DNA from 2 places in the Pseudoxanthomonas sp. P4_B2 genome. Region 1 is predicted to be linked to the other one. Evidence: riboswitches for the same ligand, from Rfam matches in the RefSeq annotation. Region 1 holds a riboswitch; the other holds the start of a gene.

Region 1 (8,191 bases):
ATGGAGTTGCTGGAGGCGTTCGTGAAGTTCCGTTATCCAAACGAGATCGGCCCGGGCGTGTACGACATCCACTCGCCGCGCGTCCCTGATGGGCAGGAAATGCTGGACCTGCTGAAGAAGGCGCGCGCCGTACTGGCGCCGGAACAGATCTGGGTCAATCCCGATTGCGGACTGAAGACGCGGGGCTGGCCGGAGACGCGGGCGGCGCTGACGGCGATGGTGGCTGCGGCGAAGGAAATGCGGGCGGCGTAGAGTCGGATAGCCGTTCGAGCTATGGACCGTAGGAGCGCCCCATGGGCGCGAGCTCTTACCAATCAAGTGAAAAGCTCGTGCCCATGGGGCGCTCCTACAACCGCGAATCAGAACGCGTGGTCGAAACCGACTTCGCCCTGCACGCCGACCTGGTAGGCGGAGACGCGGCGCTCGAAGAAGTTGGTCAGCTCCTGCACGTCCTGCAGATCCATGAAGGGAAACGGATTGGTCGAGCCGAAGTGCTTGGACATGCCCAGCTGGGCCATGCGCTGGTCGGCGCAGTATTCCAGGTACTGACGCATGTCCTTGATCGACAGGCCGGCGACGCCGCCGCTCAAAGTATCTTCGGCGAAGGCGACCTCGCACTCCACCGCTTCGCACATCATCTGCACCACCTGCGCCTTGAAGTCGTCGTCGAACAGGTCCGGCTCCTCCTCACGCGCGGTACGGATCACCTCGAAGGCGAAGGCCATGTGCGCGCTCTCGTCGCGGAACACCCAATTGGTGCCGCTGGCCAGTCCATGCAGTAGCCCGCGCGAACGCAGGTAGTACACGTAGGCGAAGGCGCCGAAGAAGAACAGGCCCTCGATGCAGCCGGCGAAGCAGACCATATTGAGCAGGAACTGGCGGCGATGTTCGCGCGTCTCGATGCGCTGGATGCCCTGCAGCGAGTCTATCCACTTGAAGCAGAACTCGGCCTTCCTGTGGATCGACGGAATGTTCTCCACCGCCGAAAAGGCCTTGGCGCGTTCGTTCGGGTCCGGCAGGTAAGTGTCAAGCAGGGTGAGGTAGAACTGCACGTGCAGCGCTTCTTCGTACAGCTGCCGCGACAGGTACATGCGCGCTTCCGGTGCGTTGATGTGCTGGTACAGGTTCAGCACCAGGTTGTTGGAGACGATGGAGTCGCCGGTGGCGAAGAACGCGATCAGGCGCTCGATCAGGTGCCGCTCGGCCGGACCGAACTTGTCCTTCAGGTCCTTGGTGTCCAGCGAGAAATCCACCTCTTCCACCGTCCAGGTGTTGCGGATGGCGTTGCGGTACATCTCGTAGAACTGCGGATAGCGCATAGGGCGCAGGGTCAGTTCGAAGCCGGGGTCGAGCAGGAGTTGCTGCGGGTGGGTGGACATGTGTTTTCCGGTTAGCGGACGTAGGCGTCGGCGACGTGTTGGGAGATATAGGTGCTGAGTCCGCGGCCGGCCTGGGCCAGCTGCTTCATTTTTTCCACGTGCGCCTTTCCGGCGCTGGCGTGGCTGTAAACGTAAATGCGATCGGAGCCGGAAAACTTCACCCGTATTGAAGTCGGTGTGGTGGCATAAGCCACCACCCCCGAGTCTCCCGCCAGATTCAGATAGCGCTGCATCGCCGCAGCTTACTGGCAGGCCTCGCAGCTCTCCGGATTCTCCAGCGAACAGCTCACCGCTTCCACGGGCGTGTAGGCGGGCTTCGGCGCCTCGACGGCGGCGTTGCCGACCGTTGTCTTGGCGATCTTCGTCGCCGGCCGCGAACGCAGGTAGTAAGTGGTCTTGATGCCTTTCTTCCACGCGTACATGTACATGGACGACATCGCGCCGATGTTCGGGCTTTCCATGAACAGGTTGAGCGAAGCGGACTGGTCGATGAAAGCGCCGCGGTCGGCGGCCATGTCGATCAGCGAACGCATCGGCACTTCCCAGGTGGTGCGGTAGATGTCGCGCAAGGCTTGCGGAATGCGGGCGATGCTCTGGATAGAACCTTCGGCCTGCTTGATCTCGTCGCGCACTTCCGGCGTCCACATGCCCAGCTTCTTCAGTTCGTTGACCAGGTAGCGGTTGACCTGCAGGAAGTCGCCCGACAGCGTCTCGCGCTTGAACAGGTTGCTGGTCTGCGGCTCCACGCATTCGTAGCAGCCGGCAATGGAAGCGATGGTCGCGGTCGGGGCGATGGCGATCAACAGCGAATTGCGCAGGCCACTCTGCTTGATGCGCTCGCGTAACGCTTCCCAGCGTTCCATATGCTCGGGCGCCACGTTCCAAGCTTCGAACTGGAACTCGCCGGCCGCCGCGCGCGTGTCCGTGAACGAAGGATGGCGACCGCGTTCTTCGGCAAGCTCCACCGAAGTCTCCAGTGCGTGGTAGTAGATCGTCTCTGCGATCTTCGCCGACAGTTTGCGTGCTTCTTCGCTGTCGAACGGCAGGCGCAGTTTGAAGAACACATCCTGCAGGCCCATCACACCCAGCCCGACCGGGCGCCAGCGCAGGTTGCCGCGGCGCGCGGTTTCGATGGGATAGAAGTTCAGGTCGATCACGCGGTCCAGCTGGCGTACGGCCAGGCGCACGGTCTCGGCCAGTTTGTCGAAATCGAAGAGTGCGTCCTCGTCCAAGTGATGGCTGAGGTTGATCGAACCCAGATTGCACACCGCCGTTTCTTCGGCGGAAGTGACTTCCAGGATTTCAGTACACAGGTTGGACAGATGAATGACGTTGCCGGTCTTGGCGGTCTGGTTGCTGGCGCGATTGCACTTGTCCTTGAAGGTCATCCAGCCGTTGCCGGTCTGGGCCAGGGTGCGCATCATCCGGCCGTACAGTTCGCGCGCCTTGATCGACTTCATCGCCTTGCCCTGCAGCTCGGCCTGTTCGTAGGCGCGCTCGAAATCGGCACCGAACAAGTCGGTGAATTCCGGCACCACGCGCGGGTCGAACAGCGACCACTCGGCGTCGGCTTCCACGCGTTTCATGAAAAGGTCGGGGATCCAGTTGGCAAGATTTAGATTATGCGTGCGCCGCGCCTCGTCGCCGGTGTTGTCGCGCAGTTCCAGGAATTCCTCCACGTCCGCATGCCACGGCTCCAGATAGACACAAGCCGCGCCCTTGCGCTTGCCGCCCTGGTTGACCGCCGCGACCGAGGAGTCCAGGGTCTTCAACCACGGCACGATGCCGTTGGAATGGCCGTTGGTGGACTTGATCAGCGAACCGCGCGAACGCACGCGGGTGAAGCTGACGCCGATGCCGCCGCTGAACTTGGAGAGCTGAGCGATGTCGCCGTACTTCTGGTAGATGGATTCCAGCGAATCCAGCGGCGAGTCCAGCAAGAAGCAGCTGGACAGCTGCTCGTGGGTGGTGCCGGCGTTGAACAGCGTCGGCGAGCTCGGCAGGTAGTCCAGGTTGCCCATCCGGCGGTACAGCGCCAGCGCTTCGGGCACGTCTTCGCTCAACGCGCAAGCGATGCGCAGGAAGAACTGCTGCGGCGTCTCGATCACCTTGCGCGTGTGCGGGTGGCGCAGTAGGTAGCGGTCGTACAACGTGCGCAAGCCGAAGTAATCGAAACGCAGGTCCAGCGATGCATCCAGCGCGTCGTTCAACTTGCGTGCGTTGGTCTGCACGAATCCGAGCAGGCGGTCGTTGATCAGGCCGACTTCGTGGCCGCGCAGGATGGACTGCGAGAACGCATGGATTTCCTGGCCGGTGACTTCCTTGGCGATGTAGTTGGCCAACAGCCGCGCGCCGAGACGACCGTACTCGGGCTCCTCCGCGGTGAGCAACGCGGCGGTGCGGATGGAAAGCTCATCCAACTCGCGCGTGGTCGCGCCGTTGTACAAGCCGGAAATGGTGCGCGTAGCCACGCGCATCGGATCGATCGCGTGCAGGCCTTCGCAGTTGCGCTGCACCGCGCGTACGATCTTGTTGAGGTCCACCGGCTCCTGGCCGCCGTTGCGCTTGGTCACGCTCATCGCGGTGGCGGTGGGCGGTGGAGTCAGCAAAAAGGAAGTGTTGTCGGCCGCTTCGGCGAGCGCCTGTTCGTTCTGTGTCACGGGTGTATCTCCCATCATGATGCACGCAGCGGCCTGTCCCTCGCAGGCAACGCGGGCCTTGTGCATCGCAGGATGGGAGCGCGGTGTCGCAGGCCTCGCGACGAATCGCGATGCGTGGCGTCACCAGCCTTCTCCCCCCGGAGATTTCATGGCCGGCACCGCGCGGTGTGCTTCGCGCGGCTGTCGGCAGGTCTTCGGACTCGTGGACGTGGAAGGCCTGGCCTTCCTCCTAGCCCGTCGCTTCCCGGGACAGCATCCCAGTGCATTTGACGAGTTCGTTTCCACCTACCGCTGCGGGGCAGTGCCGGGATGGGCTCTCGCAAGAGCCGCACCGGCTTCCCTTTTCATCCGATGACATGAGCCGTCGGAACCGACAACCACAACATAGTGTGGTTTCAATGATGCGTCAACGCTATATGTGGAATAACTTTATGCCGAAGACGCGCAATAACGAGGTCCAGCGAGCGCGTTTTTCAGGTTTCACGCCAGCAGGCTGCAAGCAACGGCGCGTGGAACATGTGATCGATGCACTCGCATCGATGCTGGGCGGCTCAGGCCTTGTGCTGCGTCGCCAGGTACTCCGCGCTCTGCATCTCGATCAGCCGCGAGGCGGTGCGTTCGAACGCCCCCTGCAAACGCGCTCCCGAGTACAGCGCGGTCGGCAAGGTCGCGGCGGTGCACACCAGGTTGACGTGACGGTCGTACAGCTCGTCGATCAGGTTGAGGAAGCGGCGCGCGGCGTCTTCGTTGCTGCGGTCGAAGGCGGGAATGCCGCCCAGCAGCACGGTGTTGAATTCGCGCGCGACCTCGATGTAGTCGCTGGTGCCGCGCGGGCCTTCACACAATGCGGCGAAGTCGAACCAGACGATGCTCTTGCCGCGACCGCGCACCGGGATCTTGCGCGATTCGATTTCGATGTTGCCGCGCTTCTCCGCCAGGCCACTCAGTTCGTGCCAGCGTTCGCCCAGCCATGCATCCGATTGCGCATCCAGCGGCGTGCGGTATACGGGCGAACGGGTCAACGCACGCAAGCGGTAGTCTTCCTCGCCTTCGGCGTGCAGCGCCATGCAGTATTTCTGCAACAGGGCGATGGCGGGCAGGAAGCTTTCGCGCTGCAGACCGTCCTTGTACAGGTTCTCCGGCGCGGTATTGGAAGTGGTCACCAGGGTCACCCCCTCGGCGAACATGCGTTCCAGCAGACGGCCGAGCAACATCGCATCACCGATGTCGGTGACGAAGAACTCGTCCAGCACCAGCACGCGCAGTTCGTCGCGCCATTCCTCCACGATCTTGGCCAGCGGATCGCTCTGGCCGGCGTGTTCGCGCAGGCGTTCGTGTACGCCACGCATGAAGCGATGGAAGTGGGTGCGGTATTTCTGTTGGATCGGCAGGCCGTCGTAGAACAGATCCACCAGAAAAGTCTTGCCGCGACCTACGCCGCCCCACAGGTAGAGGCCGCGCACCGGCTCGGGCTTTTTCCAGAACGAGAGTTTCCCGCGCCAGCCTGCGTCCGTGGCCTCCAGCAGTTGGTCTTGGATGCGGTCGAGTTCGCGTAGCGCGGCGTGTTGCGCGGGATCGTCCTGCCAATCGCCGCGCGCCGCTCCCTGAGCGTAGGTTTGCGAAGGCGTCGGCGCGCCGCGCGCTGCTTCGACAGCACTCACGCAACCGGCAGCCAGTGCTTCACGCCGTGCTGCAGGGCACCGCGCAGATCGATCAGCTTGCGATGGAAGAAGTGGCTGGTGTCCGGCATGCGCACCAGATCGGGCTTGCGCTTCAGCGTATCGATCCAGTCGTAGACGGCCTGCGGATCGACGATCTCGTCGTTCTCGCCCTGAATGACCAGCCAGGGGCAGACCGGCGTCACGATCTTGTCGAAGTCCCAGCGTCCGGCCGGCGGAGCGATGGAGATCAGCGCATCGGGCAACACCGTGTCGTTGGCGCGCAAGGACACATAAGCACCGAAGCTGAAGCCGGCCAGCCACAAATCGTCGTCCGGGCGTTGTTCGCGCACCCATTCCACCACCGCAAGCAGGTCCTGCAATTCGCCGTTGCCGTGGTCGAAACTACCGGCCGACTGACCAACGCCGCGGAAATTGAAGCGCACCGTGTTGGCGCCCAGCTCGCGCAGGCTGCGCGCGGTCATGGTGACCACCTTGTTGCTGATGCTGCCGCCTTCGGTGGAGAGCGGATGGCAGAGCACGACCGTCAGCGGCAAGGCGACGATGTCGCCTTCAGGCCGGTCGACGGCCGCTTCCAGCGCGCCCGCCGGCCCGGCGAGCATCAGCGTGGAAGAAGCCGCGGGGAATTCGATATCGGTCATGCCTTCAATGATAACGCCGCGTCCGTCGGCGCCATCGATTGGGTTACAGATCGAAGCCCAACACCATCGGATCGTGGTCGGAACTGCGCCATGGCCCTTCGATGTCGCTGCCGGCGTAACCTTCGGCCTCTGGTTCATCGGCGTTGCTGTGCCACTCGGCGGCGCCACGCAAACGCTTGGCCAAGGCGGGGCTGAGCAGCGCGTGGTCCAGGCGGCCCAGCATGCCGCCGTAGAGATAGCTGTAGGGCTGCGGGACTTTCGCCACGGTGAAGGCATCCTTCCATCCGCGTTCGCGCAAGGTGCGCACCGGGTCTTCCATCGCATACGCGTTGAAATCGCCGACGACCAGCTTCTTGTCGCTGCGCTGGCCAGTGGGATCGGTCTTCAGCCATGCGTCCAGGCGTTGCGCCGAATCCAGCCGCAGTGCGTTCCAGCAGCTCTGTCCGTCGCGCTGGTCCGCATCGGCGCCGGTCGCTTCGGTGCATCCCTTGGATTTGAAATGGTTGGCTACGACCACGAATACCTGACCGTTCTTGCCGCGGCGAAAGGCCTGCGCCAATGGCACACGGCTGCGCGTGCCGAACGGACCTTCTTCCAGAATCGCCGGTTTGCCGACCGGCGACACGCGGTTCTTGCGGTAGATCAGGCCGACGCGGATTTCGTCGTTGCCCGGACCTTTCTGCGCATCGATGTAACGCCAGTCGCCGCCGCCCGCATTCAAGGCATCGACGAATTGCGCGATGCTCGATTGCGGGCCGTAGCCATCGTTCTCCAGTTCCATCAGCGCGGCGATGTCCGCATTGAGTCCCTTCAGCGTCAGCACCAGCTTGTCCGTCTGCGCCTTCAACTGCACCGGCGTCTTGGCGCCACGTAGCGTGGGGAATCCGCTGCCCTGGCCGTCGCCGTTGAACAGGTTCTCCATGTTGAACACGCCCACGCGCAGGCTGCCGGTCACCTTGGGCGCGGCCGGCCGCGCGGTGGGTTTGGTTTCCAGCGGAGCGGTCAGCTGCAGGCGATAGCTGCCCTGGCGCTGGTCGACGATGCCTAGCGCGCCGCTGGCGATGCTGCCGCTGCGTGGCACGCCCTCGGGCAGGTACCAAATCGTTTTCGGATCGCGGCGGTTGCTGGCATCGTCCAGCACGATTCGACGCCGGGCGTTGAATCTTCCGACCTCCTGGAAGCGCTCGCTGCCGGGGGCGAAGATTTCGCTCGGCGTCCACAAACGGCCGCCGAAACTGGCGCTGGTCTCGGCGTAGCGCGCATCGGTGCCATTGAGGCTGAGCGGCGCGTCGATCATGACCAGCATGCCTTCCAGCACCTCCCAGCGATCCGGCGGCGCGGTGAGCACGGTGGGGATGACGGGAACGGGCTTGGCAGGCTTCACCGGCTCTAGGCGCTCGGCTAGAACGGTGGTCGAGGTGCCTACCGACTTGCCATCGCCGGCGTCCTCGAACACGCGGCCGTAGACGCGCACCGTGTCGCCGGTGCGGAGTTTGGTCTTGGACGCCTTGGGAGGAACGACGAACAAAGCATCGGAAGTGAATGCATCGCCATCGCCGCCATCCTGGAGGAAAAACCCGCCCAGGCCGTCGACGAAATTGCCTGTGATCGTCCCCTGCACGATGACCTGCTGGCCTTCCAGAGGACTGCGGTCGCCGCGCCCCTGCGCCCTGCCGATGGTGATGACGCTGCGCTTGACCGCGGCATAGGTGGAGACGGCGCCGCAGGCGCACACCAGCGCGAGCAGCAGGGAAGCGTGGAAGCGGGATACGGTCATGACGACTCCGAAGATATGTTCATACGAAAACGCCGCCCGAAGGCGGCGTTTTCGG
Region 2 (8,191 bases), 540 kb from region 1:
GTCTGGGAGCGTCTCAAGCCCGCATTGCCCGCGCTAAGCGAGATCGTGGTCCACGAGACCTGCACCTCGGGCTGCCGCTACCGCGGCTAAGGGATCGTAGGGGGCCGTGGGAGCGGCGTCCCGCCGCGAGCTTTCCCTTCCAGGCAATCACGCGTTGCGACCTACGCTAGGTAAGAGCTCGCTGCGGGACGCCGCTCCCACAGCAACAGGCTTCAAGCACTTGATTTTAAACGGGCGCTGACCGTTCGTCGGCTGACCATACGCCTGTTGTTGCATTGCAACAAAGACTTGCGTATGTTGCACCGCAACAAGCCGGTAAAACCCCTTTCAGGAGACATCACCATGTCCGCACAGATCAACGAACAGTTCACCACCTTCACCCACCAGTTCGCCGCTGCCGCTGCGCGCGCCAACCGTCTGGCCCTGGAAAATGCCGAGACCGTGTTCGGCGTGCAGCTGAAGACCTTCGAAAAGAACGTCGAAGCCACCACCGCGTTCTTCGGCGAACTGTCGGAAATCCGCGACGTCGAAGCCTACAAGACCGTGTGGCCGAAGGGCCTGCAGATCGCCAAGGAAAACGCCGAGCGCTTCGCCGCTGCTGGCCAGGAAGTGATCGGCCTGACCTTGAAGACCAATGAAGCCCTCGGCCAGCTGGCCAAGAGCCAGTTCGAAGCCGCCAGCGAAACCGCCCAGGCGACCGTGGCCAAGGCGACCAAGGCCGCCAAGGGTAAGTAAGTAGTTCGCCAAGCAGTTCGAAACACCTCGTCGTTTTATTGCGCGGCCCCCCTCCCTCCGCGCAACCGACCCGGCAGCCCCCACGCTGCCGGGTTTTTTATTGCCCTGGTTTCAGCAATCGCGAGAGCGCTCGGGCATCCGGCGAAGGGCTGTAGGGAAGCCGCCCCCAACACGGCGAGTGCAGGCGTAGTTTGAGCATTTCGAAATTCTCGTCCTGCCGCGCCATCTCGGGATCCACGTGGTTGGCGATCCAGCCCACCAACTCGCAACCGTCGTCCGCGATCGCACGCGCCGTCAGTCGCGCATGATTGAGACAGCCAAGGCGCATGCCCACCACCATCACCACCGGCAGGCGTAAGCTGCGCGCCACGTCGACCTGATCCAGCGTGGCAGACAACGGCGCCGACCAACCTCCGACACCCTCCACCACCACTGCATCGGCCAGGGCTTGCAAGCGTTCGAATGCGGAAACGATCTTCCCCAATTCGATTTCCACCCCGGCCTCGCGCGCGGCGATTTCCGGCGCCAGCGGCGAAGGCAACGCATAGGGATTGAGGTCGGCGTAGTCCGGGCGCGGATCGCTGGCTTCCAGCAACGCCAATGCATCCTCGTTGTGCCAGCCGGTATCTGTCCACACGCAACCGCTGGCCACCGGCTTCATGCCGACCGCACGCAGCCCGCTCGATCGCAAGGTGTGCAGCAACGCGGTAGACGCGATGGTCTTGCCTATGCCGGTGTCGGTTCCGGTGACGTAGAAATGCTTCATCTGGGAAATCGTGGCCGTTGCTCGCGTCGAATCCCGTTTACTTTTGCATGATTTAGGTTACGCATGTGCGCCTAATCACCAGGCGTAGCCACACCATGGCTGCACGGAACGCCGTCATCATGAAAGGGATAGAATCCGGCCATGTCCTTCGCCACCCAGACCCTGTCCGGCAGTAAGCCGGAACAGTATGCGCAGCTCGTCGCTCAGGCGCGCGCATTGATCCAGGGCGAGCCCGACCGCGTGGCCAACGCCGCGAACCTGGCCGCTCTCGTCTACCACGCCCTGCCCGATCTCAATTGGGTCGGCTTCTATTTCTACGACGGCGCCGAGCTGGTGGTGGGGCCCTTCCAGGGCTTGCCCGCCTGCGTCCGCATCGCGCTGGACAAAGGGGTCTGCGGCGCCGCCGCGCGTACCCGCCAGACCCAGCGCGTCGCCGATGTGGAAGCTTTCCCCGGCCATATCGCCTGCGATGCGGCCTCGCGCTCCGAATTGGTGGTGCCGCTGGTGCACGACGGCAAACTGGTCGGCGTGTTCGACCTGGACAGCCCGCGCGTCAATCGCTTCGACGAGGAAGACCAACAGGGCCTGGAAGCCATTGCCCAAGCCTTCCTGGACGCCCTGAAATGACCGCCGCGCCGCCGATCAAGATGCGCAACATCGGCCCCAAATCCGCCGCCTGGTTGCGCCAGGTGGGCTTGCGGACCCAGGAAGACATCGCCGCCGCTGGTCCGGTCGATGCCTTTATGCGGGTCAAGCGCGCCGGTTTCCGCCCCAGCCTCAACCTGCTGTATGCGCTGGAAGGCGCACTGGCCGACTGCCATTGGCAGGAAGTGCCTGAAGCGCGCCGGCAGATACTGGTGGCCGAATACGAAGCGGCCGCCGCGCTGCTTCCCGCACCGCGCGGGCGTCCTGCCGCTTCGCCGGTCACCACTACGCACCACGAGCAACAGGATCACGAACAGCAGGATCACCAGGCGTCGCCAGCGTTCGATCTGTTCGATTCGCACAGCGACGACGGCGCCGAACGCGAAGACTGAATCGGTCGCACCAGACGCGCCGCTATGCCCGCCCGTCCCGCATCGCGTACACTTCGCGCGCTTCAAGGTGACCCTGCGGCACGCGCCAACGGGTTGAAACGGGAAGCCGGTGAGTCATTCCGACCCAGGTCGCGAACGACAAGTCCGGCGCTGCCCCCGCAACGGTAAGCGAGCCAGCCAGAGCATCAGCCACTGCACGCGAGTGCGGGAAGGCGCCGCGGCCGAAGCCGCACTCGCACGAGTGCCTCTTCAACTCGCAAGCCCGGAGACCGGCCCTGGAGTTCACTGGTTGCGATGCGGCGGGCATTGCGGCGGCGGTCCGTGCTGCGGGCCTTCGCGCGCGCCTTAACTGGCAAATCCCTCCGCTTGCGACTCCATCAGACCATTCCGCGTACGGGTCGTGCGCGGTGGAGAAGTTCGCCATGCAGCACCGTCTTTCCGTTTTCCCCTCGCTCCACGCCCTCGCTTTCGCCATCGCGCTAGCCCTTCCCTCGATAGCCCATGCGGAGATCGCCGCCGACGCCACCGACCTCGACGAAATCGTGGTCACCGGCACCCGCACCGATGTGGCCATCGAAGACAGCCTGGTGCCTGCGCAAGTGATCGATCGCGAAGAGATCGAACGCACCCAAGCGCGCTCGTTGCCGGAACTGCTGAAAGGCCGCGCGGGCCTGAACATCACCAACCAGGGCGGGGCGGGCAAGCTGACCTCGATCTTCCTGCGCGGCGCCGAATCCGACCATGTGCTGGTGCTGGTCGATGGCATCCGCATCGGTTCGGCGACCGCCGGTCTGGCGTCTTTCCAGGACCTGCCCGTCGACCAGATCGAACGCATCGAAATCATCCGCGGCCCGCGCTCCAGCCTGTACGGCTCGGAAGCCATCGGCGGCGTGATCCAGATCTTCACCCGCAAGGGCGGCATGGGTTTCGAACCGCATTTCCGCCTCGGCGCGGGCAGCCACAATCTGCGCGAGGCCAGCGCCGGTTTCAGCAATCGCGGCGAGCGCGGCTGGATCAGCGCCGAAGGCGCGTACCAAGAAACCGACGGCATCAATGCCTGCCGTGGCGCGGGCTTTCCCGTCTTCCAGGGTTGCTTCACCGACGAACCCGACAAGGATGGCTACCGCAATGTCTCCGTGTCGCTGCGCGGCGGCATCGAGTTCACCGATGAGGTGACCGTCGAGGGCCACTTCCTGAACGCCGATGCCGACAACGAATACGACGGCAGCGTCTTCGGCGGCAACGAAACCGAAACCACGCAGCGCGTGCTCGGCAGCAAGCTGACCTGGACGCCGGGCGAGCGCTTCAAACTCACCGCGCAGGCAGGACGCACCGCGGACAAGTCCGATGCCTACTTCCGTGACGCGGGCATCCGCAGCTATGTCAACACATTCGACACGCAGCGCGACACGGCCTCGCTGCAGGCGGATTTCGCGTTCGCCGACGGACAGCTGTTGACTGCCGGCGGCGACTGGCAACGGGACGAAGTGACCAGCACCACCGAGTTCCTGGTGACCGAACGCGACAACACCGGCGTATTCGTCGAATACCAAGGCCGCTTCGGCGCTCACCAGCTGCAAGCCAGCGTGCGCAACGACGACAACGAACAGTTCGGCAACCACACCACCGGCAGCGTCGGCTGGGGCATGTCGCTGAGCAACGACTTCAGGCTCAACGCCAGCTACGGCACCGGCTTCAAGGCGCCTACTTTCAACGACCTTTACTTCCCGTTCGGCGGTAACCCGGATCTGGAGCCGGAAGAGTCGAAGAGCTTCAACGTTGGTATCGGGCAATACGCCGAGAACTGGAACTGGACGTTCAACCTGTTCCAGACGCGCATCGATGCGCTGACCGGCTACGACAGCTTCTTCAACCTGGTGCAGATCGATGAGGCGCGCATCCGTGGCGCGGAACTGACCTTCGCCACCACGTTCGCCGGCTGGGACCTGTCGACGCAGCTCAGCTATGCCGATCCGCGTGCGCGTGCACACCTGACCGCCGAAGGCACCGACAACCCCAACTACGACAACCTGCTGCCGCGCCGTGCTCCGCGTACCGGCCGTATCGACCTGGACCGCAGCTTCGGCGCTTTCCGTTTCGGCACCACGCTCAATGGGGCCAGCGCACGCTACGACGACGCGGCCAACACTGTGCGTGTGGCCGGATACGGGACCGTCGATCTGCGGTTGGAATACGCGGTGAATGCGGATTGGACGCTGCAGGCGCGTGCGACCAACGTGTTCGACCGGGACTACGAGACCATCGCCTGGTACAACCAACCCGGCCGCGAATACGGGCTGAGCCTGCGCTACCGGCCGGCGCGCTGAGCTAAGACTGAGCGTTTGCAGCGTCTGGCTGGTAAGAGCAAAAGCAAATCCCCCTCAATCCGTCTTTTTCAAAGGGGGAGGAAAAGCGTCGTGAGGAGGGACAAAAAAACGGCCTCGGACTCGCCACGCGCCATGAACAGCTCCCTCCTTTGAAAAAGGAGGGTTGGGGAGGATTTGCTCTTATCGCGCCGTTTGGACACGCGGCAAAGCACGTGCCTCCATTCTCGGCACAGCGAAGTCCTACTTCAGCAATTCGCGCATGTCATCGATGACTCTGACACCTGGCACCGAATGCGGATCGAAGCCGCGCAAGTACCCGTAGGTTACCAGCGCCATCGGCATGTTCGCCGCTACCGCCGTCTCCACGTCGGTGGCCGAATCGCCCACCATCAGGCATTGCGAGACGTGCAGGCCGAAATGATCGACCACATGCAACAACGGCACTGCGCTGGGCTTACGCTCTGGCAGCGAATCGCCGCCGACGATGCATTCGAAATATTGGCCTAGATCCAGGGCATCCAGCAGCGGGCGCACGAAGCGCTCGGGCTTGTTGGTGCAGACCGCCACCGCGATGCCTTCCACGCGCAGCGCCTCCAAAGTGTCGACCACGCCGGGATAGACCGTGGGGTAAAGCAACAGGCACTCGGCGTAGTGGACCATGAAGGCCGGCATCACTTCGTCCAGATCGATGCGCTTGCCCGCATGTTCGAATGCGCTGGTCACCAACGCGCGCGCGCCGTCGCCTATCCAGCCGCGGATGACCGATTCCTCGACACGCGGTAACGACCAGTCCGCCAGCGTGCGGTTGACCGCCTCGGCGATATCGGACGCGCTGTCTACCAGGGTGCCGTCCAGGTCGAAGACGACAAGCGAATAAGAAAAGCTCAAGATTTTGCTCCAGATGAAAAGATTGCTCCATGCAAACTTATATCCCGTTCGTGGTCATCACGAACGGTTTTCTATGGGTTCGACTCATTAAATATTCGACTCATTAAACAATGTGCCTTGGGACATTCCCTCCTCGCGCTCGCGAAAGCCCCCCAGCCCCACACCCACCAACCGATAAAGGGTTCCCTCCGGCTGCTCCACTCTCGCGCACAACGACAACGCGATGTCCGTCAGTGCTTCGAGGGAATCCGGCGGCGTCTCCGGCGTATGACTGCGGGTGAGGATACGGAACTGGGAAGTCTTGAGCTTCAGCACCACCGTGCGGCCCACGCGTTCGGTCTTGCGCGAGGCTTCCCATGTCTTCACCGCTAGGCGACGGATGGTGGGCGCCAATTCGTGCAGCGGCACGTCGTGTTCGAAGGTGTCCTCGGCGGAGATCGATTGCACCGGCTGGTTGGGTTCGACCGGCCGCTCGTCGATGCCGCGCGCGCGCCGGTACAATGAGGCGCCGAAGCTGCCGAAATGGCGCTGCAGTTCGTCCATCGGATATTCGCGCAGATCGCTGACCAGCTCGATACCCAGCGCAGACAGTTTTCCCTGCATCACCTTACCCACCCCGGGAATCTTCGCCACCGGCAGGGGCGCCAGAAAGGCGTCGACCTGATGGGGACGGATCACGAACTGCCCGTCGGGCTTGCGCCAGTCCGAGGCGATCTTGGCCAGGAATTTATTGGGGGCGATGCCCGCCGAAGCCGTGAGCGAAGTTTCTTCGCGAATCTGGCGGCGGATCTCCTCGGCGATGGCGGTGGCGCTCGGGAAATCGGTCTTGGGCTCGGTGACGTCCAGGTAGGCTTCGTCCAGCGACAACGGCTCTACCAGGTCGGTGTGCCGCAGGAAGATGTCGCGGATCTGTTTCGAGGCCGCCTTGTAGCGCACGAAATCCGGCGGCACGAATACCGCCTGCGGACATAGCCGCTCCGCGCGCACCGCCGGCATCGCCGAGCGCACGCCGAACTTGCGCGCCTCGTACGAGGCCGCGCACACCACCGACCGCGCACCGCGCCAAGCCACCACGACGGGCTTGCCACGCAGGTCGGGATTGTCGCGTTGCTCGACCGACGCGTAGAAAGCGTCCATGTCGATGTGGAGGATCTTGCGCACAGGCGCATTATGCCCATATGGTCAGGGCGACAGAACTTGAATACGAATAATGAATCGTCATCCCCGCGAAGGCGGGGACCCAGTGACTTCCTGCTTTGAGCCGAGTTTTCCAGATCTCCGTTCGTGGTGAGCTTGTCGAACCACACTCTTCGCGTGAAACCCAAAGTCGCTGGGTCCCCGCCTTCGCGGGGATGACGATCTGCTGGTTCAGCTACCTGGCGTGCGCGATAAATCCGCATGCAACAATCGATGAAACAGGTGCTCTCCTGCCTCCCGCCGCACCGACAACCGCCCGGTCGAATACGCCCGCGAATTCAGGCCGCGCTGCACCGATTTGCAGATGGCCATGTCCTCGTCCTGGATGATGTTGCCCACGTCGATGCTGGCCCGGTTGCGTTCGCGCGCGGCTTCCGAGACGTCAGCGAAGTAGAAATCGAAGATCACCTCGGTGCGGTCCAGCCCCAGCGGCAGGACCAGGTTCACGTCCATCTGGCCTTCGTACCAGTTGACCATGAAGTTGGGATGCAGCCAGTAGTACAACGCGCGGTCGCCGCCGCGCACCGAAGAGAAATCGGCGTGTTCGCCGTCCTTCACCATCGGGCTGGACTGCAGGCAGTGGTGCTTTCCGTTCTCGATGGTGTAGTTCTTGAAATCCAGGACGCTGTTGAGGCCCTTGTGCAGGTGCGGCACGTGATAGCCGCCGTCGAGGTAGTTGTCGACGAAGACTTTCCAGTTGCAGTCGAAATAGTAATGCCGGCGCTCGAACCAATGCAGGTCTTGCAACCGTAACGCTGCGAACTCTTCGATCAGTTGCGGTCCCAAGAATTCCTCCAGCCCGGGTCCTTCTGCGTCCAGGCGCACGAATACCCAGTTCTCCCAAACCGCCGTCGCCACCGGCGCCAGTCTGTGCGTGCTGCGGTCGAAGTGGCACTCGCTGTTGAAGCTGGGCGTGCCCTTGAGCGCGCCTTCCAGCGTGTAGGTCCAGCCGTGATAAGGGCAGCGCAGGTTCTTCGCGCAACCCGAAGCTTCGGTCATCACCGCCGCGGCGTGGTGTCGGCACACATTGAAGAAGCCGCGCAGCACGCCATCGTCCCCGCGCACCACCAAGATGGGTTCGCCGGCGATCTCGCAAGTGACGTATTGGCCGGGTTCGCGCAATTGGTCCACGCGACCGGCTAGTTGCCAGGTGCGGGAGAAGGTGGTGCGTTTCTCCAGCGACGAAATACGTTCATCGATATACCAGGAGGAAGGAATAGTGCTTGCCTCGTCCAGCGGCT

The links. A riboswitch is a leader RNA that binds a small molecule or an ion and turns the genes downstream of it on or off. The one in region 1 is predicted to bind cobalamin.
Region 2: another riboswitch for cobalamin. It lies ahead of btuB (TonB-dependent vitamin B12 receptor); the one in region 1 lies ahead of AC1DTQ_RS06270 (ribonucleoside-diphosphate reductase subunit alpha).

What each region holds. Positions count from the first base shown of each region.
Region 1 covers NZ_JBFUHQ010000002.1:389,663-397,853, reverse strand. Annotated here, with positions in the region: gene metE (5-methyltetrahydropteroyltriglutamate--homocysteine S-methyltransferase) at 1-252, shown strand, start outside; gene AC1DTQ_RS06280 (ribonucleotide-diphosphate reductase subunit beta) at 360-1,379, opposite strand; gene AC1DTQ_RS06275 (hypothetical protein) at 1,391-1,612, opposite strand; gene AC1DTQ_RS06270 (ribonucleoside-diphosphate reductase subunit alpha) at 1,622-4,054, opposite strand; cobalamin riboswitch at 4,208-4,429, opposite strand; gene zapE (cell division protein ZapE) at 4,591-5,700, opposite strand; gene AC1DTQ_RS06260 (alpha/beta hydrolase) at 5,697-6,359, opposite strand; gene AC1DTQ_RS06255 (ExeM/NucH family extracellular endonuclease) at 6,403-8,136, opposite strand.
Region 2 covers NZ_JBFUHQ010000002.1:930,009-938,199, reverse strand. Annotated here, with positions in the region: gene queD (6-carboxytetrahydropterin synthase QueD) at 1-90, shown strand, start outside; gene AC1DTQ_RS08685 (phasin family protein) at 343-735, shown strand; gene bioD (dethiobiotin synthase) at 833-1,501, opposite strand; gene AC1DTQ_RS08675 (GAF domain-containing protein) at 1,643-2,128, shown strand; gene AC1DTQ_RS08670 (TfoX/Sxy family protein) at 2,125-2,538, shown strand; cobalamin riboswitch at 2,587-2,830, shown strand; gene btuB (TonB-dependent vitamin B12 receptor) at 2,961-4,865, shown strand; gene gph (phosphoglycolate phosphatase) at 5,106-5,753, opposite strand; gene dinB (DNA polymerase IV) at 5,841-6,914, opposite strand; gene AC1DTQ_RS08650 (aromatic ring-hydroxylating oxygenase subunit alpha) at 7,122-8,191, opposite strand, start outside.